3 regions of the Bradyrhizobium sp. HKCCYLRH1030 genome follow, and region 1 is predicted to be linked to each of the others. Evidence: predicted binding sites of a transcription regulator. Region 1 holds the regulator's gene; each other region holds the start of a gene.
The links. Region 1 encodes LexA, which represses DNA repair genes until DNA is damaged. Its sites were predicted from a motif close to TGTTCNNNNTGTGTTCNG; they were not measured.

Region 1 (10,401 bases):
AGCTTCCAGATGTCGTTCGCGGCAACGCTCGGCCTGGTCGCGCTGGTGCAGTTCGGCCTGCCCAGACTGTTCGCGACGCCGGACAGCTCGGCCACCCAGCGCATCGCGCTGTGGGGCGGCCGCGAGCTTGCGATGCTGTTGCTGGCCTCGCTGATCGCGGGGCTCGCGACCACGCCCTATGCCGCCTTCCATTTCCATCGCGTCACGCCCTATGGCGTGCTCGCCAATCTCGCGGCGATGCCGGTCGTCTCGGCGCTGGTGATGCCGGCCGGCCTGATGGGCCTCGTGGCGGCGCCGTTCGGGCTCGACGGTCCCTGGTGGACGCTGATGGGCCTCGGCATCGACTGGATGATCGCGGTGACGCGCTGGGTGGCGGCGCTGCCCGGCGCGGTCGGGCGCATCCCGGCCTTCGACATCGGTCCACTGATCCTGGCCAGCCTCGGGGTCATCCTGATCGGCCTGCTGCGCACACCGCTGCGCTGGTCGGGCGTCGTGGGGCTCGTGGTGGCCACCGCGTGGGCCGCCGCGACGCCGCTGCCCGACGTGCTGATCGCCGGCGATGGGCGCGCGGTGGCGGTGCGCGGCCGTGACGGGCGCCTGCATGTGATGCGCACCGGCAAGGACGTGTTCGCCACCAAGGAGTGGCTCGCGGCCGACGCCGATGCCCGGCTGCCGGCGGATTCATCGCTCACCGATGGCGTCTCCTGCGACGAGGCGGGCTGCGTGGCGGCAATGGCTGACGGCCGAATCGCCGCCCTGACCCTGCGCGCCGAGGCGCTCGCCGATGATTGCGCCCGTGCCGCGCTCATCGTCACCGCGCGCGCCGCGCCGTCATCCTGCGCGGCGGCCGTCATCGATCGCGAGCGGCTGCGGCAGCAGGGCGCCTTGATGCTGGTGCGGCGGGGCAGGAGCTTCGCCGTCACGCCGGCGCGCGCCGGCGGCACTGACCGCCCATGGTGGCCGGCGCCCGCCGAGGCCGGCGAGTTCGACACGACGCTGACGCCGCGCGCGCCGGCCGCGCGGCCTCAGGACGCGACGCCGCCGGAGACGGAGCAGGGCGAGGAAGACTGAGTGCCGGGCAGCTCGAACGTGCCGAGATGATACTCGGTGTCGCCAGGTCCATGTTGCCAGGTCCATCGAACAGCGCGGGGCTTTCGGCCAGCGTGAACGCAGCGCGCGGATAGCGTTGCCAGATGGCGATGTCGTCAGCCGTGACTGTCAGCCATCCGAACACAAGCATATCGCACCGGGGCTCGGTGATCCCGGCGGCCTTGTTCCAATCGATCTTGTTGACCACGGCGGCAGGCTCCCCCGGCACATCATGGCGGCCGAGGGATGTCGTTCCTATCCGATGCGATGCCGGGGCGTGCGGTTCGCCCGAGAGGACTTTGCGCTTGCAGAACCCAAATCTCCCACGGTCGAAAGCTCGCTCACGACCGAGAGAAATGCCGATGCGGAGACCCCTCAGGTGATGCTGATGCGGCGAATCGGTGTGGCCTGCGAAGGCGGCACGTCCTCGGCGATGTCCGGGCGTCGCTCCGCCGGCTGCTTGCTGACCGGCAATTGCAGCACGGTGACGCGCTGACCCTCGCAGAGCTGGGTCACCAGCACGTGGCGCCCGTCGGCGAATTCGATCGCGTCGTGATGGCGATCGGGAATGTGAGTCTCGATGCTGTTGAACTTTGCGACGCGCTCGCGGATCGTCCGGGTCCAGAGCCAGCGGCTGTCGTAGCGGACGTCCTCGGCGAAGGCCAACTCGGTGCCGGGCAGCATGCAGACTGCGACGGTCGGCTCGCTCTCCAGCGCGAAGCCGCGGGTGGCGGTGCCACGGAAGGTCATCGAGATCAACGTCTCGCCGACCTTGGCGGGACGGGACGCAACCGCATGGAGGCTGTAGTCACACATCGGATCGCTCCTCGTTGAGAGATAGCCGACCCACGCTCCCCCCGGACAGGCGCAGGCCTCTATCAGAGTGGACATCGATGGTGATGTTAGCGCGCGCTTCGCGGCAATTCTGCGCTGATCTGCATCGCGTGTGCCCGCGGCCGATCACAAGCGTTTGAGCATGCCGCGCTGCACATCATGAGGTGCATTCGCGCGTGACGTATTTTGCTGGGCAGCCTCCGATCGGCGGCGAAAGCGCGTGCGCCCGCCGCCGATCGACCGATCCCATTCGCGATCAGTACTTGCGGTACAGCCCGACCAGCTTGCCTTGGATCTTCACCCGGTTCGGCGGCAGGATGCGTACCTCGTAGGCGGTGTTGGCCGGCTCCAGCGCGATCGATGCGCCGCGGCGGCGGAAGCGCTTCAACGTCGCTTCCTCATCGTCGATCAGCGCCACCACGATGTCGCCGGTGTCGGCGGTCTCGTTGCGCTGGATCAGCGCCATGTCGCCGTCGAGGATGCCGGCATCGACCATGGAGTCGCCGCGTACCTCGAGCGCGTAGTGATCGCCGTTACCGAGCATGTCGGCAGGCACGCTGATGGTGTGGCTGCGGGTCTGCAGCGCCTCGATCGGGGTACCGGCGGCGATGCGGCCCATCACCGGCACCGCGACCGGGCGCTCGCCATCGTCCAGCGCGGGAGTGCTGGTGCGCACCTTGCCGAGATTGCCCTCGATCACCGATGGGGTGAAGCCGCGGCGGTTGCCCGCGGCCTGCGACAGCTCGGGCAGCTTGATCACCTCGATCGCGCGGGCGCGATTCGGCAGCCGGCGGATGAAGCCGCGCTCCTCAAGCGCCGTGATCAGGCGATGAATGCCGGACTTCGAGCGCAGATCGAGCGCATCCTTCATCTCGTCGAAGGACGGCGGCACGCCGGCTTCCTTGAGCCGCTCGTTGATGAACCGCAGAAGTTCGTACTGTTTGCGCGTCAGCATCTCGACCTGGTCCCCGGTTTGTTGTCGTCCGAGTCCAAGAGCTGCGCCTCGCGCACAAACCGGCTGAGAGCGCCCTGGAGTCGGACCGTCATCGCGTCGCCCGCAACATACTAAAAACAAATCATGAACGAACACTATATGTTCGATGTGTGTTCCGCAATCCTAAAAATATGATGAACAGACCGGGCTTTACCGGGGAAGCGGCTCAGTTCGGCAGGCGCAGGATCTCGCACGGGCTGCCGGCAGGCGCCTTCGGCGCAAACGCCGGCCGGATCACCACCGCCTGCGAGAGCGCGAGATTCCCGAGCAGCGACGAATCCTGCTGCGTCACCGGCGTGGCGATCAGCGTGCCGTCGGCGCGCTCTTCGAGCTGCGCCCGCAGATAGTCCTCGCGCGAATCGTTCGGCCCCAGTTCGCGGCCGAGCAGGGCGGTCTCGCGCGGCATCACGGCCTCGTCACGGCCGAGCAGCCGCCGAATCAGCGGCACCAGGAACAGGATGGCGCAGACATAGGACGACACCGGATTGCCGGGCAGTCCGATCACCCTCATGTCGCCGAGCCGTCCGTGCATCATCGGCTTGCCCGGCCGCATCGCAATCTTCCAGAACGCCATTTCGACGCCCTCGGCTTCGAGCGCCTGCTTGACCAGGTCGTGATCGCCGACCGAGGCGCCGCCGGTCGTGATCAGGATGTCGGCCTTGGCCTCGCGGGCCCGGCGGATGCCGGCGATCGTCGCCTCCATCGTATCCGCGGCGATGCCGAGATCGATCGGGGTCCCGCCCTCGTTGCGCACCAGCGCCCGCAAGGCGTAGCCGTTGGAATAGACGATCTGGCCCGGGCCGGGCGTCGAGCCCGGCATCACCAGCTCGTCGCCGGTGGCGAGCAGCGCCACCTTCGGCCGGCGCCGCACCGGCAGCGCCGGATGATTCATGCTGGCCGCCAGCGACAGGTCGCGGTCGCTGAGCCGGCGCCCGGACTTCAGCAGCACCATGCCCTGGTGAAAGTCGACGCCCGCCGGCCGGATATGCCGGCCCTTGATCGCGGCCTCGGTGATCACGACGTGGCCGTCTTCGGCGATCGTGTCCTCCTGGATCACCACCGCGTCCGCGCCCTCCGGGACAACGCCACCGGTGAAGATCCGCGCCGCCTCGCCGGGTCCAACCACGCGATCGAACGGACGCCCTGCCGCGACCTCGCCGATGACCTTCAGCCGCGCCTTGGCCTGGGCGGCGTCCGCCGCGCGCACGGCATAGCCGTCCATCGCCGACATCGCCTCGGGCGGCTGCGTCCGCAGCGCCGCGAGGTCCCGCGCCAGGATGCGGTGAAACGCTTCGTCCAGCCCGACCTGCTCCTCGGCCAGCGGTTCGGCGCCGGCGAGCACGGCGGACAACGCATCAGACACCGGCATCAGGGCCATGAGAGTTCCTTCGGACGGAGACGGCAGATCGAATGAATCGCCTTCTAACCGAACGCGCACGGCGCGGCCAAGGGCCTAGGCCGCTCCCTGCGTTCTGACCGTCTGCTGTGGGCCGTTTCCGGGCCGCTGCCTCACGATCGCGCGAGAAAGTCCGCAATCAACCGCATGACCTCCTGCGGACGTTCCAGGCTCGGCAGGTGCGCCGTTCCGGCCAGCTCATGTCCTGACCCGTTCGGCATTGTTGCGGCGAGCAGCCTGCTTCGCTGCTGGATGTGAGGAAAGTCCAAGTCCCCCCAGATGACGAGCGATGGCGCGACGATCTCCGCGAGGCGCGGGAAGGCTGGTGCCATATCGAGAGTCGCGCCGGTTGGCGGCGCGCGGAGTGCGGCGGCGTTCTTCTTCAGGAACGTCTCGCGCGGCTCGCCGGAGATGCGTCCCTCGCGCTGCAAGGGACCGTCGACCCACAGATGCGTCTTGATAGCGCTGACCCGATCCCAATCCTGTGCGGCCTCGGCAGCGGCCAACGACGCCGTTAGCGCCTTGATCTCCGGTGGATAGACCGGCTCCGGCGCGCCGCTGATCGAAGGTGCGATCAGCACCAGCGATGCCATACGTGACGGATGGCGAAGCGCGAAGTCGAGCGCGATGCGGCCTCCTTGCGAGCAGGCAATCAGCGTCGCCGGCCGCCCCGGCGCGAGCGCGTCGACGACGGCGAGCAGGTCCTCGACCGGAGAATGAGCTTCCTCATAGGCGACCGTCTCACCAAATCCGCGCCGGTCATAGGCGATCGTCATATGCGTTGCCGCGACGCCCTCGATCTGCACGCGCCACATGGACGAGCATTGGACCGTGGACCAGCCGATCTACGATCCCAGCACGATCGACTGCCCGGTTCTCGTGCTCGCGACGGAATGGGATGTGGATGTCCGCTTCGGGATGGCGCACGACCTGTTCGTTCGCCTCGTGAGCGCGCCATACAAGCGCCTGGTCGAGATCGGGCAGGGCACGCACATGATCCTGATGGAGCGGAATCGACGGCAGGCGTTCGACGTGGTGATCGGATTTCTCAACGAGCGCGTCGTGCCGGCGCGTTGATCGTCGCGCGGACGACCTGCACCGCGTCAGAGCGGATGCCGAATCCAGACATTCGGCTCGACATAGGCGGCACGGTCGTGCTCGACCGACGCGAGCACGGGCACGAGAGCACCGGGGACCTCGATCTAGCCCGAGCTGTCGAAGGTCACGCCGGTCCATTGCGACCAATCGGCGAGCGTACCGACGATGGTCATCGAGCACGGCGCGATCTTGACGATCTCGCCGCCGATGCCGATGCGCTTAGGCGCCGGCTCGTCTGCGGCCAGCGGATGTGGCGGGAGACGGGCCGGATGGCGCCGTTGCCGGCGGTCGCATTTAGGATTCGCTTTTTCGGAAAAAGCTGCTATGCTGATTTGGTCCCGTGCTCGACAGGAGGGGCGCTTCGCGATCGTCACGGACGTGGAGCGCGGGATGCGGTGGCCGCGACGTGTCGCAGCGTGCCCTGATGGCGCGCGGACGAACGGCATGGCGCGGACGTGAAGTCGCGTGGTCCTGGCATCCCGAAGCTGATGCCAAGCCGAAGGGTGCTGATGATCCCGTCGGCGACGGTGGCCAACAAGCCGGGCACCGGGGAGATCGCGTATAAGCGTGAAGACCATCGCGCAGGGAATGCCGGATGTCGGCTGGACCTGTGGTGACTGCCGCCTGCTTTTTTTCTGCAGGCGGGCCATGGGTTGCGGCCTGCAGCCCGGCATTCCCTGCGCCCTCCGATTGGAGGAGGGTGAAATGAGAGCAGCAAAGCTCGGGCACATCGTGTCGCGAGAACAATTTTGCACGAGTGGGCACCGTCATTGCGAGCGCAGCCTTTCAGAACGTCACGCCGCTGGCCATGACGCACCCTTGCGCGACGCGATCAGATCCCGAGCGCCTCCAGCGCCGCGGCGATGTCGGCCGTCGAGCGCACCAGCACCGCCTGCAGCCCGCTCGTTCGCGCGCCGTCGATGTTTTCAGCGAGATCGTCGAAGAAAACGATCCGCTCGGCCGGCGCGCCGATCGCCCGCACCACGTGATCATACGCCTCGGCATCCGGCTTTCGCAGGCCGATCGACGACGACAGGAAGATCTCGCGAAAGTGACCAAGCAGGTCGGCATAGCGCGGCGAGAAGTGATCGATGTGCGGCTGGTTGGTGTTGGAGAAGGCATAGAGCGGCAGTCTCGAAGCCGCGCGTGCGAGCAGCGGGGCGATGCCCGGCATCGGGCCGACGAAGATCGCGTTCCAGCCGTCGAGAAACTGCGCGTCGGTGATGTCGATGCCGAGTTGCCGGCGCAGGTTGGCGAAGAACGCGGCATCGGAGACGGTGCCGCGCTCGTGCCCGTGATAGATCTCGTCGCGCACGAAGCGCGCGGCGATGCGCTCCGGCGGACAGCCGGCATGCGCTGCCCAGCGCGAGACCACCTGGACGAAATCGATGTCGATGACGACGCGGCCGAGGTCGAACAGCAGCGCGTCGGCGACGCCGGGGCGGAGAGCGGAGGCGGGCATGGGGCGGGTCGACGATGCCTTGCGTGGGACGGAAGCGGCGCCTCCTCAATACCGGTAGGGCTCGATGTCGACCAGCGGAAACGCGCTGACCACGCTCGGCAGGTTGGTGGCGGCCGCCGGATGCAGATAGGACGCGTTCAGCTCCGCGAACGAGGTGACGCCGAGCAGGCCGAGCGTGCGGATCACCTCGTCCTCCAGCAGCTCGAGCATGCGCAGGATGCCGTCCTCGCCGGCCGCGGCGAGCGCCCAGCATTGCAGCCGGCCGATGCCGACGAGGTCGGCGCCGGAGGCGATCGCCTTGACGATGTCGGTGCCGCGGCAGAAGCCGCCGTCGACCATGATCTTTGCCCGGCTCTTCACGGCGGCGACGATCTCCGGCAGCACATGCATGGCTCCGCGGCCATGGTCGAGCTGGCGGCCGCCATGGTTGGAGACGTAGATCCAGTCGACGCCGTGATCGACCGCAATCTGCGCGTCCTCGGCGGTCGCGATGCCCTTGATGATCAGCGGCAGCTTGAACTTGTCCTTGATCAGCTTGACGGTGTGCCAGCTCAGCGCCTTCTGGTGGTCGCCGCCGGTCGCGCGCAGCCGGCTTTCGCGGACGTAGCGCTTGGCGATGTCGCGCTCACGCCGGCTGTAATGGGCGGTGTCGACGGTCAGGCAGAACGCGGTGTAGCTGTTGGCGACCGCCCGGCTCACATAGTCCTCGACGAAGGCGTCGTCGCCGCGGACATAGAGCTGGAAGATTCGCAGCGCGTCGGGCGCGGCCTCGGCGGTCTTCTCCAGCCCGGGTTCCGACACCGAGCTCAGCATGTGCGCGGCTCCGAATCGGCCCGCCCCGCGGGCCACGCTGGCCGCCCCTGCCGGATCGAAGATTTCGAGCGCACCGACCGGGGCCATGACCACCGGCAGGCGCAGCTTGCGTCCGAAAGTTTCAACCGAGGCATCGACCCTGGACACGTCGCGCAGCACGCGCGGACGGAACGCGATCTCGTCGAGCGCCATCCGGTTCCGGCGCAGCGTGGTCTCGGTTTCGGCCCCGCCGATGATGTAGTCCCAGGCGTTCTGGTTGAGCTGGGCGCGCGCCTTGCGGATGAGCTCGTGCAGGTTCTGGAACTTCTCGTCGCTCGAGCCGAGTTCGACGTTCCGCCACCCGGCCTCGATCGGGGTCCGTTGGTTCATGTTTGCCTCCCAGCGACTGTCATGCTTGCGGTTTTGCTGCGGAGCATTGCCCATCGAGCGGGCCGGGAGCAAGCCATTCCGAACTCGAGCTTCCCGGGCGCGCGCGGGGAGCGGCGCCCCGCAGGCCCAGGCCATCAAATCGCGGCGTGGTACACGGCTCGTCGAATTGTGATCATGGGTGTCCGTGAAAGACGGGGTATGTTCAGCCGGGCCCGGCGCCGGCGCAGCCTTGAGCTTGATTTCAGCCTGTGAACGTCCATTTCGGATGCGAGCGCCGGCGGTCGGGCCCCGGTACGGCGGCGCAATATCGGCCTTGAAGAAACCGGAAATGTGGTGTGTGTTCGCAACACAAATCGCGCCGGCGATGCGTGCGGACCATTTGATCGGCCGGCCATCCAACAAACGCTCGGGAAGCAAACAATGCGAAAAAACTGGCTGTTCTTGGCGGGCACGATGACCGGCGTCGGGCTGACCCTGATGGTCACGGGTCCCGACGGCGCGCAACTCGTTGCGAAGGCCAAGGCCGCGGCCGGCATGGCCGACACCTATTCGCAGCTCAATCTGTTCGGCGCGGTGTTCGAGCGTGTTCGCGCCGACTATGTCGAGAAGCCGAGCGATCCCGCGCTGATCGAAGGCGCCATCAACGGCATGGTGTCCTCGCTCGATCCGCATTCGCGCTACATGAACGACAAGTCCTGGCGCGACATGCAGGAGACCACGTCCGGCGAGTTCGGCGGACTCGGTCTCGAGGTCACCATGGAGGAGGGCCTGGTCAAGGTCGTCGCGCCGATCGATGACACGCCCGCGTCCAAGGCCGGCGTTCTCTCGGGCGATCTCATCGCCAAGATCGACGGCGAGGCGGTGCAGGGACTGACGCTCGAGCAGGCCGTCGCCAAGATGAAGGGCGGCGTCAACACCAAGACCAAGCTCACCATCATGCGCAAGGGCAAGGACGCACCGCTCGACGTTACGCTGACGCGCGAGATCATCAAGGTGCGCCCGGTGCGCTATCACACCGAAGGCGGCGACATCGGTTATATCCGCATCACATCCTTCAACGAGCAGACCACCGAGAGTCTGCGCAAGGCGGTCGCCAGCATCTCCAAGGAGATCCCGCAGGAGAAGCTCGCCGGCTACGTGGTCGACCTGCGCAACAATCCGGGCGGGCTGCTCGATCAGGCCGTGTCGGTCTCCAGCACATTCCTGCCGCGGGGCGAGGTGGTCTCCACCCGCGGCCGCAATCCGGAGGAGACGCAGCGCTTCACCGCGCGCGGCGGCGACCTCACCAAGGGCAAGCCGCTGGTGGTGCTGATCAATGGCGGCTCGGCCTCGGCGTCGGAGATCGTGGCCGGCGCGCTGCACGATCACAAGCGTGCGACCCTGGTCGGCACGCGCTCGTTCGGCAAGGGCTCGGTGCAGACCATCATTCCGCTCGGCGCCGGCAACGGCGCGCTGGCGCTGACCACGGCGCGCTACTACACGCCGTCGGGACGCTCGATCCAGGCGCAGGGCATCGCGCCGGACATCGAGGTCAAGCAGGACGTGCCGGACGAGCTGAAGGATCGCGGCGATCTCAAGGGTGAGGCCGGCATGCGCGGCCATCTCTCGGCGCCCGACGGCACCGAGCAGACCGGCTCGCAGTCCTACGTTCCGCCGGACGAGAAGGACGACAAGGCGCTGCACGCCGCATTCAACGTGCTGCGGGGCGTCACGGTGAACGCTGACGTCCGCGCCAAGGCGGCGGTGCCGAACTGATCTGCGAAGCGGGCGGGTGCGCGGCTTGCGATGCTCACACCCGACGGGGCGGCCCTGAGGCCGTCCCGCCGTGGTTTTCGACCAGTGTGTACAGGCGAACACGGAGTATGTCCGTCTGTGTCCCGTAGATCATGGCGGAGCCGTGGACTTCAAGGCACGACCGGTCGGCAGGGTTTGAATCTGGCTTGCGGAAAAGCCTCAAATTGCAACGGTATTTATCGGTTCGGAACCGGCTCAGGCGGCGTCCGAGCGCGAACGGCGGCCGGATGAGGGATTGGCGCGCTGCGCGGCGAACAATTGCCGCACGTCGGCTGCGGGCTTCGGAGGGCTGAACAGATAGCCCTGCATCTCCGAGCAGCCGAGCCGCTTCAGCACCTGCCGCTGCGCCTCGGTCTCGACGCCCTCGGCGGTCGTCGACATCTTGCGGATGGCGGCGATGTTGACCACGGCCTGGACGATCGCCGCGGAACCCTCGCTCTCGGTGATGTCCTTGACGAAACAGCGGTCGATCTTGATCTTGTCGAACGGAATGCGCTGGAGATAGCTGAGGCTCGAATAGCCGGTGCCGAAATCATCGAGCGCGATGCGGAC
Region 2 (10,401 bases), on a different contig from region 1:
CCGTGTGCACGGCCCGTTCTGCTCCGACGAGGAGGTCGAGAAGGTCGTCAAGCATCTCAAGGCACAGGGCTCGCCGGAATATCTCGAGGCGGTCACCGCCGAGGAGCCGAGCGAGGAGGATGGCGCCGTGTTCGATGCCACCGGCATGGGCGGCGGTGGCGGCGGCGACGACCTGTTCTCCCAGGCGGTCGCCGTGGTCAAGCGCGACCGCAAGGCCTCCACCAGCTACATTCAACGCCGGCTGCAGATCGGCTATAACAAGGCCGCTTCGCTGATGGAGCGGATGGAACAGGAAGGCATCGTCGGCCAGGCCAACCACGCCGGCAAGCGCGAGATCCTCGTGCCCGAGGAGGAAGGCGGGTTCTGACGGCCCCGATGGCCGCAGAAACGCCGCTTCGGTGCCCGATCTTCACGCGATTACGATCACGCTGCCCGGCCGAACCGGGATAGAACGCGTAAAACCTCAGGACGTCGTTTTGAAAAGCTCCTTGTTGAACAGCACGTTTTCGTATCACGCAGCTTGGCGCGGGCGCCGGATCGGCGCTTGGCTGGTCGCCTGCGCCGTGACGATATGCTCTGTCGCCGGTGCGTCCGGTCACGCCGCCGCGCAGGGCACGCCGGCTCCGAAATCAGGCCCGAAGAGCGGCTCCCAGCTCAGCGCCTCCGACCAGCAGCGGGCCGGCCAGAGCCCCTCGACCACCCAGACGGCCCCGCCCAATCCGGTCATTCCCGATCCCCGGCGCAACGTGCCGGCCAGCATCTTCACCTCGTTCGACGCCAACCAGAAGGCGCAGGCGGCCAAGGTCAGCGCCTATCTGTCGTCGCTGCAGACCCTGGTCGGGAACTTCGTCCAGGTCGGCCCGGACGGCAGCAAGACCAAGGGCGATTTCTACATCCAGAAGCCGGGCAAGGTCCGCTTCGAATACGAGCCGCCGACGCCGATCGACATCATCGCCGACGGCTCTTCCTTGGTGGTGCGCGACCGCAAGCTCGCGACCCAGGACGTCTATCCGCTGTCGCAGACGCCGCTGCGTTATCTGCTGTCCGACCGCATCGACCTGTTGAAGGACACCAACGTGATCGCGGTCGCCGCCGACGACCTCTACGTCACGATCACGATCGAGGAGAAGCAGGCCCTGATCGGCACCAGCCGGCTGATGCTGATGCTCGGCGCCAAGGACGGCCAGCTCAAGCAGTGGACCGTGACCGATCCGCAGGGCTACGACACCACGATTGCCGTCTACAATCTGGATACGACCAAGAAGCTCGATCCGGCGATGTTCAAGATCGACTTCACGGCCTATCCGAGCACACCGCCGGGCTGACGCCGCCTCTCGCGCTCGCTCAGCGCGATTCGAGCCCGCGCACCTTCCATTGCGCTTCAGACAGTGCGAGCTTCTCGAAGCGCTTGCGCGCCTCTTCGAGGTCATCGGCCGGAAGCGCGTCGCAGCCGGGCCGGTCGCGCAGGATCATCGACGTCGTCGCCCAGCTCAGCCGCGCGGCCTTGCAGGCCAGCAGCAGGTCCGTGATGCGGTCCTCCTCCAGCAGCGATTCGATCGTCTCGATGGTGACGACGCAGAGCAGCGCCAGCGCTGCGATCACGGCAGGGAAATCGCCGGTGGCGCAGAAGCGGTTGACGGCGGAGTCGCCGAGCTTGCCGGTCCGGCTGAGGGCGGCAACCTCGGCCTTGACCTGCTGATAATCCCATATCGCGCGCATCGCCGCGCCGGGCGAGCGCGTCGGCGTCGCCTGAAGGGTGGCGCGGGTCGCCGGCGGTGCGGCCTTGATGAAGCGGGCGCGGGCGCCCTCGCTGGCCGCGGCGACGAAGGCCCGCGACAGCTTGGCCGGCAGATCGGTGCGCAGCGCCAGCTTCTCGGCGAGATCCTCGTCGCGCTCGGCGATCTTGAACAGGCTGCGATAGCCGTCCTCGGACAGCCGCGCGGAAAGATTCTGCGCCAGCGCCATGCGCACCGCCGGAAAGCCGCGCGCGATTAGCTGCGTCGTGAGGCTGTCGCCGATGCCCCTGCGGCTGGCGATCGCGACGAGATGCGCCGGGCTGCCGGTGCGGATGAACTCGGCGAGATCGCGCTCGGTCAGCACCGCCGCCTTGGCCAGCATCGGCCCCGCGACGCGCAATTCGGGGTGAACGGCGAGCATCCGCGCCGTCGCGTAAGGCGCGCGCTCGACGCCGGCGAGCGCCATGCTCAGCTCGGCCAGCAGCTCGGTCGCGACCTGCGGCATCAGCCGGGCGAACATCTGATCGTAGAGATCGAGCTGCTCGGTCGACGCCGGCCGCGGACCGGCCAGGAACAGGCTGGTGGTCCGGCGTAGCATGTCGGTGGCGAGCTCGGACACCGTCCGTGCATCACCGGCGGGCGTCTTGGCGGTCGGAGCTGCCGCAGGCGCTGGAGGCATCACACGTCCCTCGTTGGGCGCCTCCCCCGGCTGTGACGGAGGCGCGGGTCGATCATCAATTGAGGAAGAATGCGAAGGCCGGACTAAAGGGGCGTTAAGCGCAGCGGACGGAGCTGCAACCCCACGCGGCTGTCGTTAATGGATTGCGACAGAGCGCGGCAACGACAATGTTCCCGTATTGTTCTTGCGAACGATGCCGGCTTCCGCTAGCCTCCTTGCCCGGGAGGGGCATCATGGTCCAGCGCGTTTCCACCGTCGCCTTCGAGGGCATCGAGGCCCGCGCGGTCGACGTGCAGGTCCAGGTCGCGCCCGGACTGCCGGCGTTCGCCATCGTTGGCCTGCCGGACAAGGCGGTGTCGGAAGCGCGCGAGCGGGTCCGCTCTGCGCTGATCGCCTCCGGCCTCGCGCTGCCGGCGCGGCGCATCACCGTCAACCTGGCCCCAGCCGACGTGCCGAAGGAAGGCAGCCATTACGATCTGCCGATCGCGCTCGGGCTGATGGCTGCGATCGGGGCCATTCCGCCGGATGCGCTCGGCGGCTTCACGGTGCTCGGCGAGCTCGGGCTCGACGGCTCCATCGCGCCAGTTGCCGGCGTGCTGCCGGCGGCGATCGGCGCCAATGCGCGCGAGGAAGGATTGATCTGCCCGGCCGCCTGCGGCGCCGAGGCGGCGTGGGCGAGCCCCGATTTGCAGATCATCGCGGCAAGCTCGCTGATCCAGATCGCCAACCACTTCAAGGGCACGCAGGTGCTGTCGCGGCCGCAGCCGAAAATTCAGGAGGCGCCCGCCAGCCTGCTCGACCTGCGCGACATCAAGGGCCAGGAGAGCGGCAAGCGCGCGCTGGAGATCGCGGCCGCCGGCGGGCATCATCTGCTGATGATCGGCTCGCCAGGCGCCGGCAAGTCGATGCTGGCGGCGCGACTGCCGTCGATCCTGCCGCCGCTGTCGCCGGCAGAGCTCTTGGAAGTTTCGATGATCGCCTCGGTGGCCGGCGAGATCGAGGGTGGCGCGCTGACGTCGCGCCGGCCGTTCCGCAGCCCGCATCATTCCGCCAGCATGGCGGCGCTGACCGGCGGCGGCCTGCGCGCCCGCCCCGGCGAGATCTCGCTGGCGCATCAGGGCGTGCTGTTCCTCGACGAGCTGCCGGAGTTCGATCCGCGCGTGCTGGATTCGCTGCGCCAGCCGCTCGAGAACGGCGAGGTCTCGATCTCGCGCGCCAACCACCGCGTCACCTACCCTGCCCGCTTCATGCTGGTCGCGGCGATGAATCCGTGCCGCTGCGGCAACGCCTTCGAGCCCGGCTACGCCTGCAAGCGCGGCCGCATCGACCGCTGCACCGCCGACTACCAGATGCGCATCTCCGGCCCGCTGATGGACCGCATCGACCTGCGCATCGAGGTCCCCGCCGTCACCGCCGCCGACCTCATCCTGCCGCCGTCGAAGGAAGGCTCGGCCGAGGTCGCCGCCCGCGTCGCCGCCGCGCGCGACCTGCAGCGCGCCCGCTACGCCAAGGCCGGCCTGCCGCACATCCGGACCAACGCCGAGGCCCCCACCGCCGTGCTCGACGAGGTCGCCAGGCTGGATGCGCCCGGCCAGAAGCTGCTGCGCGAAGCCGCCGAGACGATGCGGCTGTCCGCCCGCGGCTATCACCGCGTCCTGCGCGTGGCGCGGACGCTCGCCGATCTCGACCACACTGATGCGATCGGCCGGCTGCATCTGGCCGAGGCGCTGTCGTATCGCGCGCTGGCGGAGGACAGCCGGCATGCGGCGTAAAGGCGCCCCCTCCCCCTCAACACTCTGGTAACGGCTTCTCTTTACGCTCCGACAACCATAAGGCCCGCGTTTTGTCCTCAGGCCTGCCGCGTCGGTGCGTATCATGTTGCGTTTCAAGGTCCTCGTCTCGGCTGTGCCGCTGATCGCGGCCGCTGTCATCGCCAGACTCGAATTGGCGCCCTCCCCGCAGCCCTGCATTGCCGTCGGTGCCGACAGCGTCTCGCTCGGCTCGGCGCCGTTTACCGCCGATCTCCATGTCGACTTCACCGATGACCCGGCGCTCGCCACTATCAGCGTGGCGCTGGCCGACAGTCCGGAGACGGCCGATTTCGTCGCGGTCGACGATGTGCTCACCAAGGAGGATCGTGGCTGCGGCATGACTGCCGCGACTGCGGTCGTCGCGATCGCCGCCGATCCGCATCCTGGCGCGCTCCGGATCCATCTCGCCAAGGACAGTGCAGCAGATGCTCACGCCGACGATCGCATCCACGTCCGCTCCAGCCACGCCACGGCGCAAGACGCCGCCGGGCTGATCGTCTCGGCGCGCAGCCACGACTCACCGCCGGCCGATCCGGTTCCGTGAGCCGGGCTAACGCCCGGTTCACCATCTCAGCACGGCTTCATCGCGCGTGCATGACCTTTCAAAGTCTCAGCAATACCGACGCCGCATGGTGCGGGCCGGCCATGACATTGGGATCGAAATCGTCGGGGGTGATCGAGATGGGACCGATTTTTCACGTCAGGCTGCGCCTGCGCCGGTTCATGCGCCGTCACCGCACCATCTTCGCCATCCTGCGCTCGCTGATGATCTTCTCCGCCGGCTTCGGCGGCGCGTACGGCTTCATCAAGGCCAGCATCTCCGACAACTCCGGCTATAACCCGCACACGTTCGCGATCGGAGCCAGCTTCCTGTTCGCGCTCGCCTGCGTCGGCCTGGCCACGCTCAGCATGCGGCTGCGCTTCGTCGCCAGGAAGATGCACAAGATTGCGCTCCACAACGAGGTGCTGGCCGACCGGAACTGGGAGCTGCAGGAAGCCGAGCAGCGCGCCCGCAATCTGTTCGAGCAGCAGGGCGATCTCATCGTCATGCGCGAGCACGGCGGCAGCATCATCTTCGTCAACGACGCCTATTGCCGGATGGCGGGGCTCGATCGCGACAACCTGCTCGGCAGCGCGTTCACCTTCGAGCTGATCGAGCAGGGCGACAGCGCGCTGGAGCCGAACGGCACGCGCGTCCACGACCAGCGCATCGAGAGCGCGATCGGGCCGCGCTGGATCGCGTGGCGCGAGGCGCTGGTGCGTTCCGACGCCGGCCAGCCCGCCGTGCTGCAATGTGTCGGCCGCGACGTCACCGACCGCACCGAGACCGAGCGGGCGCTGGCGGACGCGCGCGATCAGGCCAATGCCGCGAACCGCGCCAAGTCGCGGTTCCTGGCGATGGCCAGCCATGAGATCCGCACGCCGCTGAACGGCATCCTCGGCATGAGCGGACTCTTGCTCGAAACGCAGCTGACGCCGGAGCAGACGACCTACGCCAAGGCGGTCCGCACCTCGGGTGAGGCCTTGATGTCGCTGATCGACGAGCTGCTCGACTATTCCAAGATCGAGGCCGGCAAGCTGGCGCTCGAGGCGCAGCCGTTCTCGCTGGCGGCGCTGATCGAGGAGATCACCGAGCTGCTGGCGCCACGGGCGCAGGCCAAGCAACTGGAGATCGCGGCCTATCTCGACGAGCGGCTGCCGACCTGGGTGACGGGCGACGCCGCGCGGCTGCGCCAGGTGCTGCTCAACCTCGCCGGCAACGCCATCAAGTTCACCGCGACGGGCGGCGTTGCCCTGATCGCCGAGCCCGGCATCTGGCCGAACGAGATCAGCTTCCAAGTGTGCGACACCGGTATCGGCATCGCAGCCGACGCGCAGGAGCGGATCTTCCGCGAATTCGAGCAGGCCGACGACAGCGTCGCGCGCAGCTTCGGCGGCACCGGGCTTGGCCTTGCGATCTCGGACCGGATCGTCAAGCGGATGGGCGGCCGCATCGCGCTGCAGAGCGCGCTCGGCGCCGGCTCGACCTTCGAGGTGTCGGTGCCGCTGCCGCCGGCGCTGGAGCGGGGCGAGCAGAACAGCTTCCGCGGCCCCGATCTCGCAGGACGGTCGATCATGCTGGTCGCGCCGGCCGGGCTGCAGGCCGAGCTGATCGAGCGGCGCTTGCAGAACTGGGGCGCGCAGACCTGCCTGGTCGCCGAGGCCGAGGTGGCGGAGGCCCTGCTGCCCGAACGCGCCTGGCACGCCGTGCTGGTCGACGACAGCATCGGCGGCGATGAATCGCTGCGTGTGGGCGGGGTCGCGCAACATCATACGACGCGGCTGATCGTGCTGGTGACACCAGCGAGCCGCCACGAGCTGGCGCCGGGGGCGCCATTCAACGGCTATCTCGTCAAGCCGCTGCGGGCCGCATCGCTCGCCGCGCGCGTGAGCTTCGACACCGACGGCACGGTCATGGCCGACGATCCGATCCCGACCATCGCGCCGCCGATCGCGGCCCAGGCCGGCACGGGACTGTCCATCCTGGTCGCCGAGGACAACGACATCAACGCACTGCTGATGCGCTCGCTGCTGAGCAAGCTCGGCCACCACGCCGACATCGCCGTGCATGGCGAAGCCGCGCTGGACTCCTGGCTCGCGGCGCGCTCGGCCGGCGCGCCCTATGATCTGATCCTGATGGACGTGCAGATGCCGAAGCTCGACGGCATCGCCGCCGCCAGACGCATTCGCGCCATCGAGGCCAGCGAGCCCGGCGGCCGCACCCCGATCCTGGCGCTCACGGCCAATGCTCTGGTCGAGGACCGTTACGCCTGCTTCGAGGCGGGCATGGATGGGTTCCTGGTCAAGCCGATCGATCGCGACAAGCTCGACGAGGCGCTGGCGAATCTGGCGGCGGCGCGACAGGTGCCAGCGTAGGTCATTAGTTGGAGCGGATCAGCTCGCGCCGCGCTCGCGGGCCCCGCTCACAACCGCCTGAGCGCCACCGTCTCGATCTCGTGATCCGCGCCCTTCTTCAGGATCAAGGTCGCACGCGGCCGTGTCGGGAGGATGTTGTCCTCGAGATTGGCCAGGTTGGTGCGCTCCCAGATGGCGATCGCGGTGGCGATGGCCTCCTCGTCCGACAGCAGCGCGTAGCGGTTGAAGTAGGACCGCGGATCATGGAACGCCGTGTCGCGCAGCGACAGGAAGCGCTTGACGTACCATTTGCGCAGGATGGCCTCGTCGGCGTCGATGTAGACCGAGAAGTCGAAGAAGTCGGAGACGACCGGCACCGCCTGGCCGTCGCGCGGCAGCGGTCCGGTCTGCAGCACGTTGACGCCTTCGACGATGAGGATGTCCGGCTGGTCGATCTCGGCCCATTGATTGGGGACGATGTCGTAACTCAGATGGGAATACACCGGTGCGCGCACGGGATGGCGGCCGGCCTTGATGTCGGAGAGAAAACCGAGCAGCCGCGGCAGGTCATAGCTTTCCGGAAAGCCCTTCTTCTGCATCAGGCCCTGCCGCTCCAGCACCGCGTTCGGATACAGGAAGCCGTCGGTGGTGATGAGATCGACCTTGGGCCGCGGCGACCAGCGGGTCAGCAACGCCTGCAGCACGCGCGCAGTGGTCGACTTGCCGACCGCCACCGAGCCGGCGACGCCGATGATGTAGGGCATCTTGCGGTCGCGGATGCCGAGAAACTGGCGCTGCGCGTAGTACAGCCGCTGCGCCGCATCGACATACATCGACAGCAATCGCGACAGCGGGAGGTAGATGTCCTCGACCTCCTGAAGGTCGAGACGATCGTGCATCGACCGCAGCTTGGAGAACTCGCCGGGCTCCAAGGTCATCGGCGTGTCGTTGCGCAGCTCGGCCCATTGTTCGCGGGTGAAGACGCGGTACGGATTATATTGTTGTTCGGTGGTGCGCATGTCCATGACGCTGCCCTTCGTTTCCCCCGCCGTCGCGCCCTACTCCGTCTTGCGCGACGCCTTTTCTTCCAGCCCCGATTGGCCGGTCCGCTTGCCGAGCGCCGCCTCGACCTCCTCGAGCCGGACGTCGCGCGACTTCAACAACACCAACAGATGAAACAGCAGGTCGGCGCTTTCGGAGATCAGATGCTCACGGTCGGTGCCAAGTGCGGCGATGACCGTCTCGACCGCCTCCTCGCCCATCTTCTTGGCGCATTGCGGCGGGCCCTTGTCGAGCAGCTTGCGCGTATAGGACGCCTCACCGCCCGCCGCGGCGCGCGCGTCGATGATGGCAGCCAGGTCGTGAAGCGTGAAGCGGGACATCAGCCGGTACTCGGAACGCCTGCCCGACCACGGCGGCCGGACCAGCGTTCATCTAACATTTTTGCGACGCAATGTCGTCAGGGATCGAGCCGCATCGGCAGCCCCTGGCGCACCATGTGCTCCTTGGCCTGCCGGATGGTAAATTCCCCGAAATGGAAGATTGACGCCGCCAGCACCGCGGTCGCGTGGCCCTCGCGGATGCCGTCCACCAGATGATCGAGGTTACCGACACCGCCGGAGGCGATCACCGGCACCGGGACGCTGTCGGCGACTGCCCGGGTCAGCGGCAGGTCGAAGCCCTGGCGGGTGCCATCGCGGTCCATCGAGGTCAGCAGGATCTCGCCGGCACCGAGCGCGACCACCTCCTGGGCGTATTCGAGGGCATCGATGCCGGTCGATTTGCGGCCGCCATGGGTGAAGATCTCCCAGCGGCTGCCGCCGCCCGGCCGCGACACGGACTTGGCGTCGATCGCCACCACGATGCACTGCTCGCCGAACTTCTCGGCCGCCTCCTTGACGAATTCGCGCCTGCTCACCGCGGCCGAATTGATCGAAACCTTGTCGGCGCCGGAACGCAGCAGGGTCTTGATGTCGTCGATGGTGCGCACGCCGCCGCCGACCGTGACCGGCATGAAGCAGGCCTCCGCCGTGCGCCGGACGACGTCCAGCATGATGCCGCGGTTCTCATGGGTGGCGGTGATGTCGAGGAAGCACAGCTCGTCGGCGCCGGCCGCGTCATAGGCGATCGCGGCTTCGACCGGATCGCCGGCATCGCGCAGATTGACGAAGTTGACGCCCTTGACGACTCGTCCGTCCTTGACGTCGAGGCAGGGAATGACACGGACCTTGAACATCCTGTTTCCTCCTACGCACGCGCCGCGCGGATCAGCGCCAGTGCTTCCGCGGGATCGAGGCGGCCGTCATAGAGCGCGCGGCCAGCGATGGCGCCTTCGAGCTTTTTCGCCCGCGGTGTCAGCATCGCCTTGACGTCCTCGATCGAGGCCAGGCCGCCGGAGGCAATCACGGGAATCGAGATGGCGTCACCTAGCGCGATCGTGGCATCGAGGTTGAGGCCCTTGAGCAGGCCGTCGCGCGCGATGTCGGTGAAGATGATCGCGGCGACGCCGGCGTCCTCGAAACGCTTGGCAATGTCGAGCGCCGTCACTTCGGATGTCGCGGCCCAGCCCTCGACGGCGACCTTGCCGTCGCGCGCATCGAGCCCGACGGCGACGCGGCCAGGGAAGGCCTTGGCTGCGGTCTTCACCAGCTCGGGATCGCGCACCGCCGCGGTGCCAATGATGACACGGGTGATGCCTTTGCTGAGCCAAGCCTCCACCGTCTTGAGATCGCGGATGCCGCCGCCGAGCTGCACCGGCATCTTGACGACTTTCAACATCGCTTCCACGGCGTGCGCATTCATCGGCTTGCCGGCGAAGGCGCCGTCGAGATCCACGACGTGGAGATAGTCGAACCCCTGGTCGGCGAAGCTCTTGGCCTGCGCGGCGGGATCGAGGTTGAACACGGTGGCGCGCGCCATGTCGCCCTGCTCCAGGCGCACGCACTGGCCGTTCTTCAGATCAATGGCAGGAAACAGGATCATCGGAGCTGTCTTTCAGGCAAGCGCCCTGCTCGCCCCTTGGACGAGCAGGCACGCTGCGCTCATGGCTTCCACTTCAGGAAGTTGGAAATGAGGGCGAGACCGAATCGCTGGCTCTTCTCGGGATGGAATTGGGTGCCGATCGCGGTGTCCTTGCCGACGATCGCGGTGACCGGTCCGCCGTAATCGGCGCGTGCCAGAACGTCGCTCTCGTTGACGGCATTCAAGTGATAGGAGTGCACGAAATAGGCGTGCAGGCCCTTCGGTCCGAGCGGCAGCCGCTCCAGCACCGGATGCTCTT
Region 3 (10,401 bases), 120 kb from region 1:
CGTCGAGCACGTAGAGCACGCCCGTCAGCCCCGAGCCGATCTGCGACGCCAGGCGGATGCGCTGGCTCTCGCCGCCGGACAGCGTGCCGGAGGAGCGCGCCAGGGTCAGGTAGTTCAGGCCGACGTCGAGCAGGAAGGTGAGGCGGTCGCGGATCTCCTTCAGGATGCGGGTGGCGATCTCGGTCTGCTGCGCATTGAGCTGCTTCGGCACCTCGGCGAACCACTCGCCGGCCGCCTTGACGGAGAGGTCGCTGATCTCGCCGATGTGCTTGCCGCCGACCTTGACGCACAGCGCCTCGGGCTTCAGCCGAAAACCCTTGCAGCCGGCGCAGGGCACGTCGTTGAAGTATTTGCCGAGCTCCTCGCGCGCCCATTCGCTCTCGGTCTCGCGGAAGCGGCGCTCGATGTTGGTGATGACGCCCTCGAACGGCTTCTTGGTGTCGTAGGCGCGGACGCCGTCCTCATAGGTGAACTTGATCTCGTCGTCGCCGGAGCCGTGCAGCAGCGCGTTCTGCGTCTTCTTCGGCAGATCCTTCCACTTGGTGTCCAGCGTGAACTTGTAGAACTTGCCGAGCGCGGTCAGGGTCTGCAGGTAATAGGGCGACGACGACTTGGCCCAGGGCGCGATCGCGCCCTTGCGCAGGGTGACGTCCTTGTCGGGAATGACGAGGTCGGCATCGACGTGCTGCTCGACCCCCAGGCCGCCGCATTCCGGGCAGGCGCCGTAGGGGTTGTTGAACGAGAACAGCCGCGGCTCGATCTCGGGGATCGTGAAGCCGGAGACCGGGCAGGCGAACTTCTCCGAGAACAGGATGCGCTCGGGCCCGCTCTTGTCGTGGATCTTTGCGGTTTTCTTTTTTTCCTTCTCCTCCGCCGGCGCGGCCGAGGCGGGAGCGTCTGCGAACTCGATGACGGCCAGGCCTTCGGCGAGCTTCAGCGCAGTCTCGAAGCTTTCTGCGAGACGCTGGCCGATGTCGGGGCGCACGACGATGCGGTCGACGACGACGTCGATATCGTGCGGGAACTTCTTGTCGAGCGTCGGCGCCTCGGCGAGCTCATGGAAGGTGCCGTCGATCTTGACGCGCTGAAAGCCCTTCTTGAGATATTCGGCGAGCTCCTTCTTGTACTCGCCCTTGCGGCCGCGCACGACCGGCGCCAGCAGATAGAGGCGGGTGCCCTCGGGCATCGCCAGCACGCGGTCGACCATCTGCGAGACGGTCTGGCTTTCGATCGGCAGGCCGGTCGCCGGGGAGTAGGGCACGCCGACGCGCGCCCACAGCAGGCGCATGTAGTCGTAGATCTCGGTGACGGTGCCGACTGTCGAGCGCGGGTTCTTCGAGGTCGTCTTCTGCTCGATCGAGATCGCCGGCGACAGGCCGTCGATCTGGTCGACGTCCGGCTTCTGCATCATCTCCAGGAACTGGCGGGCATAGGCCGACAGCGATTCGACGTAGCGGCGCTGACCCTCGGCGTAGATCGTATCGAAAGCGAGCGAGGACTTGCCGGAGCCGGACAGCCCGGTGAACACGACGAGCCTGTCGCGCGGGATCTCGACGTCGATGTTTTTCAGATTGTGCTCGCGGGCGCCGCGGATGGTGATGGCCCGCAGGCTCGACTGGTTGGCTTGCGCGCGCTGCTTGGCCTTGAGCACTTCATCCATGACGATCGTCCCACGGCGCAGAGTCGCGCCATCGTTGCAGGCGCGTTTCGCCGGAAGCCGGCCATCGGACGCCAGGGGGAAAAGGTATGGTCGGAACGTAGGAAGAACGGAGCTGGATTTCCAGTGCCGTCAGCGAATCATCAACAATGCGCTCAGGGAATGGCAGCGACTGGCAGGAGGCTGCCGGTTCCGTCCTGGTTTGTGCACGATCCCACAAAGAAAAAGCCTCCGCTCTGGCAGAGCGGAGGCTGTGTGCGTTGGCCCGGAGGCAAAAACTTAGAAGTGGTAGTTGATGCCGACCTGACCGGAATGCACGTTGAGGGTGCCGGTCGTGAGCGTGCCAAGGCCGGTGAAGGTGTAGTTCTCGCCACCGAAGCTCTTGTAGAGGTACTCGCCCTTCAGCGACCAGTTCGGGGCGAACATGTACTCGACGCCAGCGCCGACGGTCCAGCCGGAGTGGATCTTGCTGTCGGCAGCGGCGAAGCCGGGGGCCGTCAGCGAGATGCGGTTGTCGGCCCAGGCGTAACCACCGGTCGCGTACAGCAGGGTCGGGCCGAAGGCGTAGCCGATGCGGCCGCGGACAGTGCCCCAGTCGCGGATCTTGGACTCGGCGTTGACACCGAGCGCGCCGACGTTTGCGTTGATGTCGGCCCAAGCGGCGTCGGCCTCGAGGCCGAACACGACAGCACCCTGCTGCCAGTTGTAGCCGACGGTGCCGCCGGCGAAGCCGCCCTTCATAGCCGCGAAGTCAGCGTTCTCGTTGGCGTAGCCGCCCATGGCACCGATGTAGAAGCCGGTCCAGGTCAGCACCGGCGCAGCAACCGGGGCCTTGGTGTAGGTCGGGCGCGCGGCAAGATCAGCGGCGGCAGCGGGAGCGGCCAGGGCGGCCAAGGCCACGGTCGCGAGCAGGATCTTCTTCATTCCAGTCTCCAGTTTATTTTTATTCCTCGAAGTCCGCATCGCACCGATAAGCTTACGCACGAAACAGACTCACCCGTTCAAGTTGACGAGGTTCCTATAGCCCGGTTCCGTACGGATTACCGTCACCCTGAAGACACACTCGCGCCCAAACCGCGTTTTTACGGCCAAGTTCCAGAAAGCCTATGTCACTCAATTACTTGGTTCCGGGTGTGGCGAGCCGGCAAGGTGGCATCAGGGCAACAAAAAAGGCCGGCTTTCGCCGGCCCTTCTCGGAACCTGTCGGTTTGCAGGCATCAGTACTTTGCGATGACCGGGCCGCCGAAGTGGTAGCTGAGGCCGGCCTTGACCGTGTGAACGGTGTCCTTCCACTCGGAGCGGTTGAGCGCCGCAGCGCTGTACTGGATCGTGCTCTTGCCGAAGTCGAGATAGTTGTACTCGAGCTTGGCCGACCAGTTCGGCGCGAACATGTATTCGGCGCCGGCGCCGACCGTATAGCCCCAGCGGGTGGTGTTCTGGCTGAAGACGTTGCCGGGCACGCCGTCATAGCGATGCTGCAACTGGCCCACCGCGGCGCCGCCACTGACGAAGAACAGGGCGGGACCGGCGGCATAGCCGAGGCGGCCCTTGATGTCGCCGAAGCTGGTCAGCTTGGTGAAGAAAGTGTCGCCGACGCCGGCATTGACCACGGCGGAGCGGCCGTTGATGTCGGCCCAGTGATAGTCGCCTTCGAGGCCGAACACGACGTTGTCGACCTGCCAGTTGTAGCCGACCACGCCGCCGACGAAGCCGCCATTGGTGTTGTAGTTCTGGGTGCCCAGGAAGCCCGGCGCATTGAAGCGGCCGAGGAAGGTCTCCTTGCTGGTGCCCCAGCCGCCGCCGCCCTGGATGCCGGCGTAGAGGCCCGACCAGCTCAGGATCTGCGCGACCATCGGCGGCGCCTTGGTGTACGGGCGGGCCGCCATGTCGGCCGCCGACGCGGATGTGGCGGATGCGATGCCGACGAGCGCCGTCGTGATCACAAGCAACTTCTTCATCAAATTCTCCCCCGGGAGGTTGGAATGACAAGCGATGGGCAAGTCATACACAGGGCATCCCGGAGAGGCTGTAACGCGCCCGCCACAGAAATTAAAAAGCGTTATATATCATATATTTAGCACAAAAACGCCGCGACGCTGCCGGGCTGTTGACACGAAAAAGGCCGGCGCGACGGCCGGCCTTTCCGAATGCGTGCGAGCGGCGGCTTTTTTCAGTAGCGCGTGCCCATCGGCGCCCCGAATCGATAGTTCACGCGGACGGTCGCCATGTCGATGTCCTGCTTGATGGTATCGACGCGCGACAGCACGGTTGCGGTGGCCGGGAAGCTGATGTCGCGCGAGCCCATGAACAGGTGGTCGTACTCGACGGCGACCGACCAGTTCGGCGCGAAGCCGAACTCGACGCCGGTACCGACGGTGCCGCCCCAGCGGGTCTCACTGGCGGAATCCAGCAGCGTGCCGACCGGGAAGGGCGCGGCCGCATTCGCCGTGCCGGTGTATTTGTTGTGGGTGACGGCGGCGCCGCCCTTCACGTACCAGAGCACGTTGCCCCAGGCGTAGCCGACCTGGCCGGTGAACAGGCCGATCGCATCGGTCGTGGTGGTGTTGGTGATGCCCGCGGCCAGCGCAGCCGTGCTCGCATTGGACGACTTCAGGTCGGTCCAGTTGCCCTGGGCCTCGACGCCGAACACCCAGCTCGCCGCCTGCCAGCGATAGCCGACCTGGCCGCCGATGAGGCCGCTCGAGGCGTTGTGGCAGCCTTCGGACTGGGTCGGCACGACCGCCACGCCGCCGACGCGGTTGAGCGTCCAGCAATTGTGGCTCCAGTCGGCGCCGCCATTGACGCCGAGGTAGAACCCGGCCCAGCTCGGCAGCGGCGTGACATAGGCCGGCGGCGGCGCCTTGCTGTAAGGGCGCGTCGCGAAGTCGGCCGCCGAGGCCGGCGCCAGTCCCAGCGCCGCGGCGCTTGCGGTCAAGATCAAGGTCGTCTTCTGCATTCGTCTCTCCCCAGTCCCAATACACCACGCTCCGGATCCCTCCGATCCGGGCCCACGCGAAGGTGGCCTGTGGCTGGTTGTAAGGGAGACTGCTTTCCAAACTCGTGACCGGGACGAGCCGCGTGGCGGGATGTACCGATCGTGCTTAAGCGCGGGTAAAGACGGCGACTGCCAGTGCCGACGGGGGAGCTGTGTCACAGCGTGAGTGACGACAGGCCGGGCAAGCGCCGCCGCGTGAGATCCCGAGTGTCAGCCCTCGAGGGTCAGTGCTTGGAAACGACGGGACCGCCCCAGCGATAGTTCACGCGGACCGTCGCCATGTCGACGTCCTGGCCGACCGCATCGGTCCGGCCCGCGGCTCCAAGGGGAACACCCGAGAAGCCGAGGGTGCGGTTGCCCATGAACAGGTGCTCGTATTCGGCTGCGACCGACCAGTTCTTGGCGAAGCCGACCTCGACACCAGTCCCGACCGCAGCCCCCCAGCGCGTGGCGCTGGACACGTCGAGCACCACGCCCGTGGCCGTGGAGAGGCCGTTGTACTTCTCACCCGCGACCGCGGCGCCACCCTTCACGTACCAGAGCACGTTGTTCCAGGAATAGCCGATCTGGCCGGTGAACACGCCGATGCCGTTGATCTTGGTCTGGTTGGTCACGGCCGGGGCGAACTGGCTGGTGTTGCTGCCCTTGAGGTTGGCCCAGTTGCCTTGACCTTCGATGCCGAACACCCAGCCGCCAGCCTGCCAGCGATAGCCGATCTGGCCGCCCGCCAGCGCGCCGGTCGCATCATGGCAGCCTTCCGCGTTGGTTGCGGCCACGCCGGCAAAGCTGACCTTGTTGGTCCAGCAGGTGCGGGCCGCTGCGCCACCGGCATTCAGGCCGATATAGAAGCCACTCCAATCATAGATCGTCGTGATCATCGCAGGCGCTTTGGTGAAGGTGCGCGCGGGCAGATCGGCAGCGATGGCCGGCGCAATCCCCAGCGCCAGCGAAGTTGTCGCCCCCAGCAACAGCCTTCTCATCGCATTCCCCAAACCACGTCCGACGCCCGCACGCACGCTCTCACCAACGCCCACCCGCCGGACGTTGATAGCTCCTTCCGCCGTAAAAAGCCGTCACCCAAAGGACACAACGGCTCGGCAAGTGCCGGTTCTGGCACACAAAAAAGGCCGGCGCGAGGCCGGCCTTTCGACATATTCGCTTTTTGCGTGCAATCAGTAGCGCGACACGATCGGGCCGCCGAAGTGATAGGAGACGCCCGCCTTGACGGTGTGCACGGTGTCGCTCCACTCGGAGCGATTGGCCGGAACCGCGCTGTACTGAATCGAGCTCTTGCCGAAGTCGAGATAGTTGTATTCGACCTTGGCCGACCAGTTCGGCGCGAACATGTACTCGGCGCCGGCGCCGATCGTCCAACCCCAGCGCCAGTTGTTCTGAGCGAAGCTATTCGCCGCGCCACCATTGAGCGCTGCGTCGTAGCGGTGTTGGAGATCGCCGACGGCAGCGCCGCCGCTGACAAAGAACAGCGCCGGACCCGCAGCCCAGCCGAGGCGGCCCTTGATGTCGCCGAAGCCGCGCAGCCTGGTGAAGTAGGTATCGCCGAGACCGGCGTTGACGACGCCCGACCGGCCGTTGATGTCGGCCCAGTGATAGTCGCCCTCGAGACCGAACACGATGTTGTCGACCTGCCAGTTGTAGCCGACCACACCGCCGACGAAGCCGCCGCTGGTGTCATAGTTCTGGGTGCCGGCAAAGATCGCCGTATTCGGCGCCCCGAAGAAGGTCTCGTTGCTGCGGCCCCAGCCGCCTCCGCCCTGCAGGCCGAGGTAGAAGCCGGCCCAGGTCGGAAGCGGCGCCGGCGCCATCACCGGGGCCTTCGTGTACGGGCGGGCGGCGAGATCGGCGGCTCCCGCCGGCGTCAGCGCCCCCAAAACCATCAAGCTGACAGCTCCGAGAAAAATTCGTTTCATCCCAAGTCTCCCGCGTTGGGCGTCTCCAAAATGGTCCCCGGAGACGCTCGTCTGTGAAGTTGGTGCGACCACGCTTGCGGCCCCAATCCATCCTCAAATATACGCGATTCAACCCTGGATACCGTCTCCCAAAAGCCACAGCCGAGGAGGAAGTGAGGCTGGCTAACTTAATGAAAGTTAATCCCTTTTTCGTGAATAAGGGAACTTTTTCCGGGTTCCATTGCGAGAACTTGCGGTTCCATCGAGTTCCGTGGAACTCGACGCACGGTTGTAGACATATGGGCGCGAACAAAACTGGAACAGTGGCCTTCCGCCTGCTATATGTGGATAAGCAATGGACAGGGCGGGTGGACCGCGCGGCAACCGTATAGGGTCCGCCGCGAGAGGAAGGGTTAGCCACCGGACGCCGTGAGGCCGGTGTGGACGGCCGGTCCGATGATCGAGAACCGCGGGAGAGTGGTGATGGCGGGTAGTGTGAACAAGGTGATTCTGGTCGGCAACCTCGGCAAGGACCCCGAGATCCGGCGCACGCAGGATGGGCGGCCGATCGCCAATCTGAGCATTGCGACGTCGGAAACGTGGCGCGACAAGGCGACCGGCGAGCGCAAGGAAAAGACCGAGTGGCACCGCGTGGTGATCTTCAACGAGGGTCTTTGCAAGGTCGCCGAGCAGTATTTGAAGAAGGGCGCCAAGGTTTACATCGAGGGCGCGCTGCAGACCCGCAAATGGACCGATCAGAGCGGTGTCGAGAAGTACTCGACCGAGGTCGTGCTGCAGGGCTTCAACTCCACCCTGACGATGCTCGATGGCCGGGGCGGCGGTGGCGGCAGCTTCTCCGATGACATGGGTGGCGGTGATTTCGGCAGCAGCGGTCCGTCGATGGCGCCGCCGCGCCGCGCGGTTGCTTCGGCGGGCGGTGGCGGACGCAACAGCGACATGGACGACGACATTCCGTTCTGAGGCGCGCGCGCGGACGCTGCTGATGCGAGCCGGCTTGCCCGTGTCTGGACGGCAGGCCGGCGGTCATCCGAGGGGGCCGGCCGGGGTGCTGCAAGCGATCGTGCGAGGTTGGTGCGATGATGGAGGCTGTGGCAAGGACCCTCGACTTCTATCGGCTCGCCGAGGGCCTGAAGCGCGAGTTGCGCCACAGTTGGCTGTCTGACGGGCGCCGCGAGAGCGTGGCCGAGCATAGCTGGAGCATGTCTCTGCTCGCGTTGCTCGTGCACCGTCATCTCGAAAGACCGGTCAAGATCGATCGCGTGCTGAAGATGATCATCGTCCACGACCTCGTCGAGGCGCTGGTCGGAGACGTCCCCTTCTTCGAGACCGGCAGCCGAAAGGATGCCAAGGTCGCCAAGGAGCGCGAGGCGATCGAAGTCATCCGGTCGCGCTTGCCCGGGGGAGGCGGGCAGGAGATATTCGACCTGTTCCATGAATTTGAGGCGAAGCTCACGGCGGAGGCCAAGTTCGCCGCGGCGCTCGATCACCTCGAGGTTCAGATGCAGCACAACCTTGCCGATCTTGGGACCTGGGAGCCCGTCGAGTACGATCTCGTCTACACCAAGATGGACGCGGTATGCGCCCATGACGCCATGCTCGTCGAACTGTGCGGGCTGGTGAAAGGCCAAGCCGAAGCCAAGATGCGTGCTGGCAGCGTGGATGTCGACGCAATCAAGGAACGTCTGCACGAGCTGCGGGCTGCGATCTAGCTCTGGGGGCTGCCATGAGCTTCGCGCCGCTGCTCGACGCCGAGCCCGCCGTCCAGCTGCACGCCGTCGCCGCGATGACGGCGTTCGCGCTCGGGCTCGTTCAGTTCGCCGCCCCGAAGGGGACCGTGCCGCATCGAACGGTCGGCTGGATCTGGGTCGCGCTCATGGTTGCCGTTGCAGCCAGTTCGTTCTGGATTCACACCATCCGGTTGGTCGGTCTATGGAGCCCGATCCACCTGCTGTCGATCTACACGCTGGCCGTGCTGCCGCTGGCGGTGTGGGCTGCGCACCGGCACCGGGTGGCGGCCCATCGCCGGGCCATGATCATGCTGTTTTCCGGCGCCCTGGTGATCGCCGGACTGTTCACGCTGCTGCCGGGACGCATCATGCACAAGGTCGTCTTCGGGCCGTAGCCGAAGACGGTTCCCGGAGCCTGCCATGGGCGGCCGCGGCAACCGGTTAAGTGACTGGAAAGGCGAGCAGAAAAAGCGCTCTTCGGATCGCCTTGGGGGTGGCCTGCGGCACGCTCCTGCGCTATATGATTCCAAGCGATTTTCGCGTGTCAAAACCGACCGGTATCCCCTTTGTCCGATAAAGAAGATGAGAAGCCCGGCGAGCCGGGCGGACCTTCCGACATTCGTCCCGTCTCCATCCTCGATGAGATGAAGCGCTCCTACCTCGATTACGCGATGAGCGTGATCGTGTCGCGAGCGCTGCCCGATGCGCGCGACGGCCTGAAGCCGGTGCATCGGCGCATCCTCTATTCGATGTACGAGCAGGGGCACACGCCCGACAAGAAATACGTCAAGTCCGCGCGCGTGGTCGGTGACGTCATCGGTAAATACCATCCGCATGGCGACCAGTCGATCTACGACGCCATGGTGCGCATGGCGCAGGACTTCTCGATGCGCGTGCCGCTGATCGACGGCCAGGGCAATTTCGGCTCCGTCGACGGCGATCCGCCGGCCGCCTACCGATACACCGAAGCGAAGCTCGCCAAGTCGGCGATCCCGCTGCTCGACGACATCGACAAGGACACCGTCGACTTCCAGCCGAACTACGACAATTCGGACAAGGAACCGTCGGTTCTTCCGGCCAAATATCCGAACCTGCTGGTCAATGGCGCCGGCGGCATCGCGGTCGGCATGGCCACCAACATCCCGCCGCACAATCTCGGCGAGGTGATCGATGCCTGCATCGCGCTGATCGACAATCCCGCGCTCACGATCGACGAGCTCATCAACATCATTCCGGGGCCGGATTTCCCGACCGGCGGCATCATTCTTGGACGCGCCGGCGTCCGCTCGGCCTATCATCTGGGCCGCGGCTCGATCATGATGCGCGGCAAGGTGACGATCGACACGATCCGCAAGGATCGCGAGGCGATCATCATCTCCGAGATTCCCTACCAGGTGAACAAGGCCACGATGGTCGAGCGCATCGCCGAATTGGTGCGCGAGAAGAAGGTCGAAGGCGTTGCCGACCTGCGCGACGAGAGCGACCGCGACGGCTACCGCGTCGTCGTCGAGCTGAAGCGCGACGCCGTGCCGGACGTCGTGCTCAACCAGCTCTACAAGTTCACGCCGCTGCAGACGAGCTTCGCCGCCAACATGCTGGCGCTCGACGGCGGCCGCCCGCAGACGATGACGTTGAAGGACCTGCTGACGATCTTCGTCGCGTTCCGCGAGCGTGTCGTCACGCGCAGGACCAAGTTCCTGCTCAACAAGGCGCGCGACCGCGCCCACATCCTGGTCGGCCTCGCCGTGGCCGTGGCCAATATCGACGAGGTCATCCGGGTCATCAGGACCTCGCCCGATCCTGCGACCGCGCGCGAGGCGTTGATGTCGCGCGACTGGCCGGCGCGCGACGTCGAGGCCATCATCACGTTGATCGACGATCCGCGTCATCGCCTCGCCGAGGACGGTACCATCCGGCTGTCGTTCGAGCAGGCCAAGGCGATTCTCGACCTGCGTCTGCAGCGCCTGACCGCGCTCGGCCGTGAAGAGATTTCCGACGAGCTCGACAAGCTCAAGGTCGAGATCAACGACTATCTCGACATCCTGCGCTCGCGGGCGCGGGTGCAGGGGATCATCAAGGACGAGCTCGCCGCGA

Region 2: a site for LexA is predicted at 2,584-2,601, ahead of ACQR1E_RS08460 (YifB family Mg chelatase-like AAA ATPase). Genes of this name have one in related genera too.
Region 3: a site for LexA is predicted at 6,865-6,882, ahead of ACQR1E_RS00865 (single-stranded DNA-binding protein). Genes of this name have one in related genera too.

The regions. Positions count from the first base shown of each region.
Region 1 covers NZ_JBNPUY010000001.1:66,588-76,988, forward strand. The annotation lists partial or broken gene ACQR1E_RS00265 (ComEC/Rec2 family competence protein) at 1-1,071, shown strand; gene ACQR1E_RS00270 (hypothetical protein) at 1,465-1,905, opposite strand; gene lexA (transcriptional repressor LexA) at 2,180-2,878, opposite strand; gene ACQR1E_RS00280 (molybdopterin molybdotransferase MoeA) at 3,084-4,295, opposite strand; gene ACQR1E_RS00285 (alpha/beta fold hydrolase) at 4,427-5,128, opposite strand; gene ACQR1E_RS00290 (hypothetical protein) at 5,127-5,390, shown strand; gene ACQR1E_RS00295 (hypothetical protein) at 5,516-5,785, opposite strand; gene ACQR1E_RS00300 (HAD family hydrolase) at 6,244-6,873, opposite strand; gene ACQR1E_RS00305 (alpha-hydroxy acid oxidase) at 6,919-8,055, opposite strand; gene ACQR1E_RS00310 (S41 family peptidase) at 8,476-9,810, shown strand; gene ACQR1E_RS00315 (bifunctional diguanylate cyclase/phosphodiesterase) at 10,045-10,401, opposite strand, start outside.
Region 2 covers NZ_JBNPUY010000002.1:666,588-676,988, reverse strand. The annotation lists gene ACQR1E_RS08475 (DNA translocase FtsK) at 1-367, shown strand, start outside; gene ACQR1E_RS08470 (outer membrane lipoprotein carrier protein LolA) at 564-1,325, shown strand; gene ACQR1E_RS08465 (DUF2336 domain-containing protein) at 1,345-2,415, opposite strand; gene ACQR1E_RS08460 (YifB family Mg chelatase-like AAA ATPase) at 2,649-4,187, shown strand; gene ACQR1E_RS08455 (hypothetical protein) at 4,291-4,770, shown strand; gene ACQR1E_RS08450 (ATP-binding protein) at 4,908-7,142, shown strand; gene coaA (type I pantothenate kinase) at 7,190-8,146, opposite strand; gene ACQR1E_RS08440 (phosphoribosyl-ATP diphosphatase) at 8,180-8,503, opposite strand; gene hisF (imidazole glycerol phosphate synthase subunit HisF) at 8,581-9,357, opposite strand; gene hisA (1-(5-phosphoribosyl)-5-[(5-phosphoribosylamino)methylideneamino]imidazole-4-carboxamide isomerase) at 9,369-10,103, opposite strand; gene hisH (imidazole glycerol phosphate synthase subunit HisH) at 10,163-10,401, opposite strand, start outside.
Region 3 covers NZ_JBNPUY010000001.1:183,698-194,098, forward strand. The annotation lists gene uvrA (excinuclease ABC subunit UvrA) at 1-1,660, opposite strand, end outside; gene ACQR1E_RS00840 (outer membrane protein) at 1,937-2,581, opposite strand; gene ACQR1E_RS00845 (outer membrane protein) at 2,875-3,615, opposite strand; gene ACQR1E_RS00850 (outer membrane protein) at 3,828-4,613, opposite strand; gene ACQR1E_RS00855 (outer membrane protein) at 4,877-5,632, opposite strand; gene ACQR1E_RS00860 (outer membrane protein) at 5,825-6,580, opposite strand; gene ACQR1E_RS00865 (single-stranded DNA-binding protein) at 7,043-7,540, shown strand; gene ACQR1E_RS00870 (HD domain-containing protein) at 7,657-8,289, shown strand; gene ACQR1E_RS00875 (DUF2306 domain-containing protein) at 8,304-8,702, shown strand; gene gyrA (DNA gyrase subunit A) at 8,874-10,401, shown strand, end outside.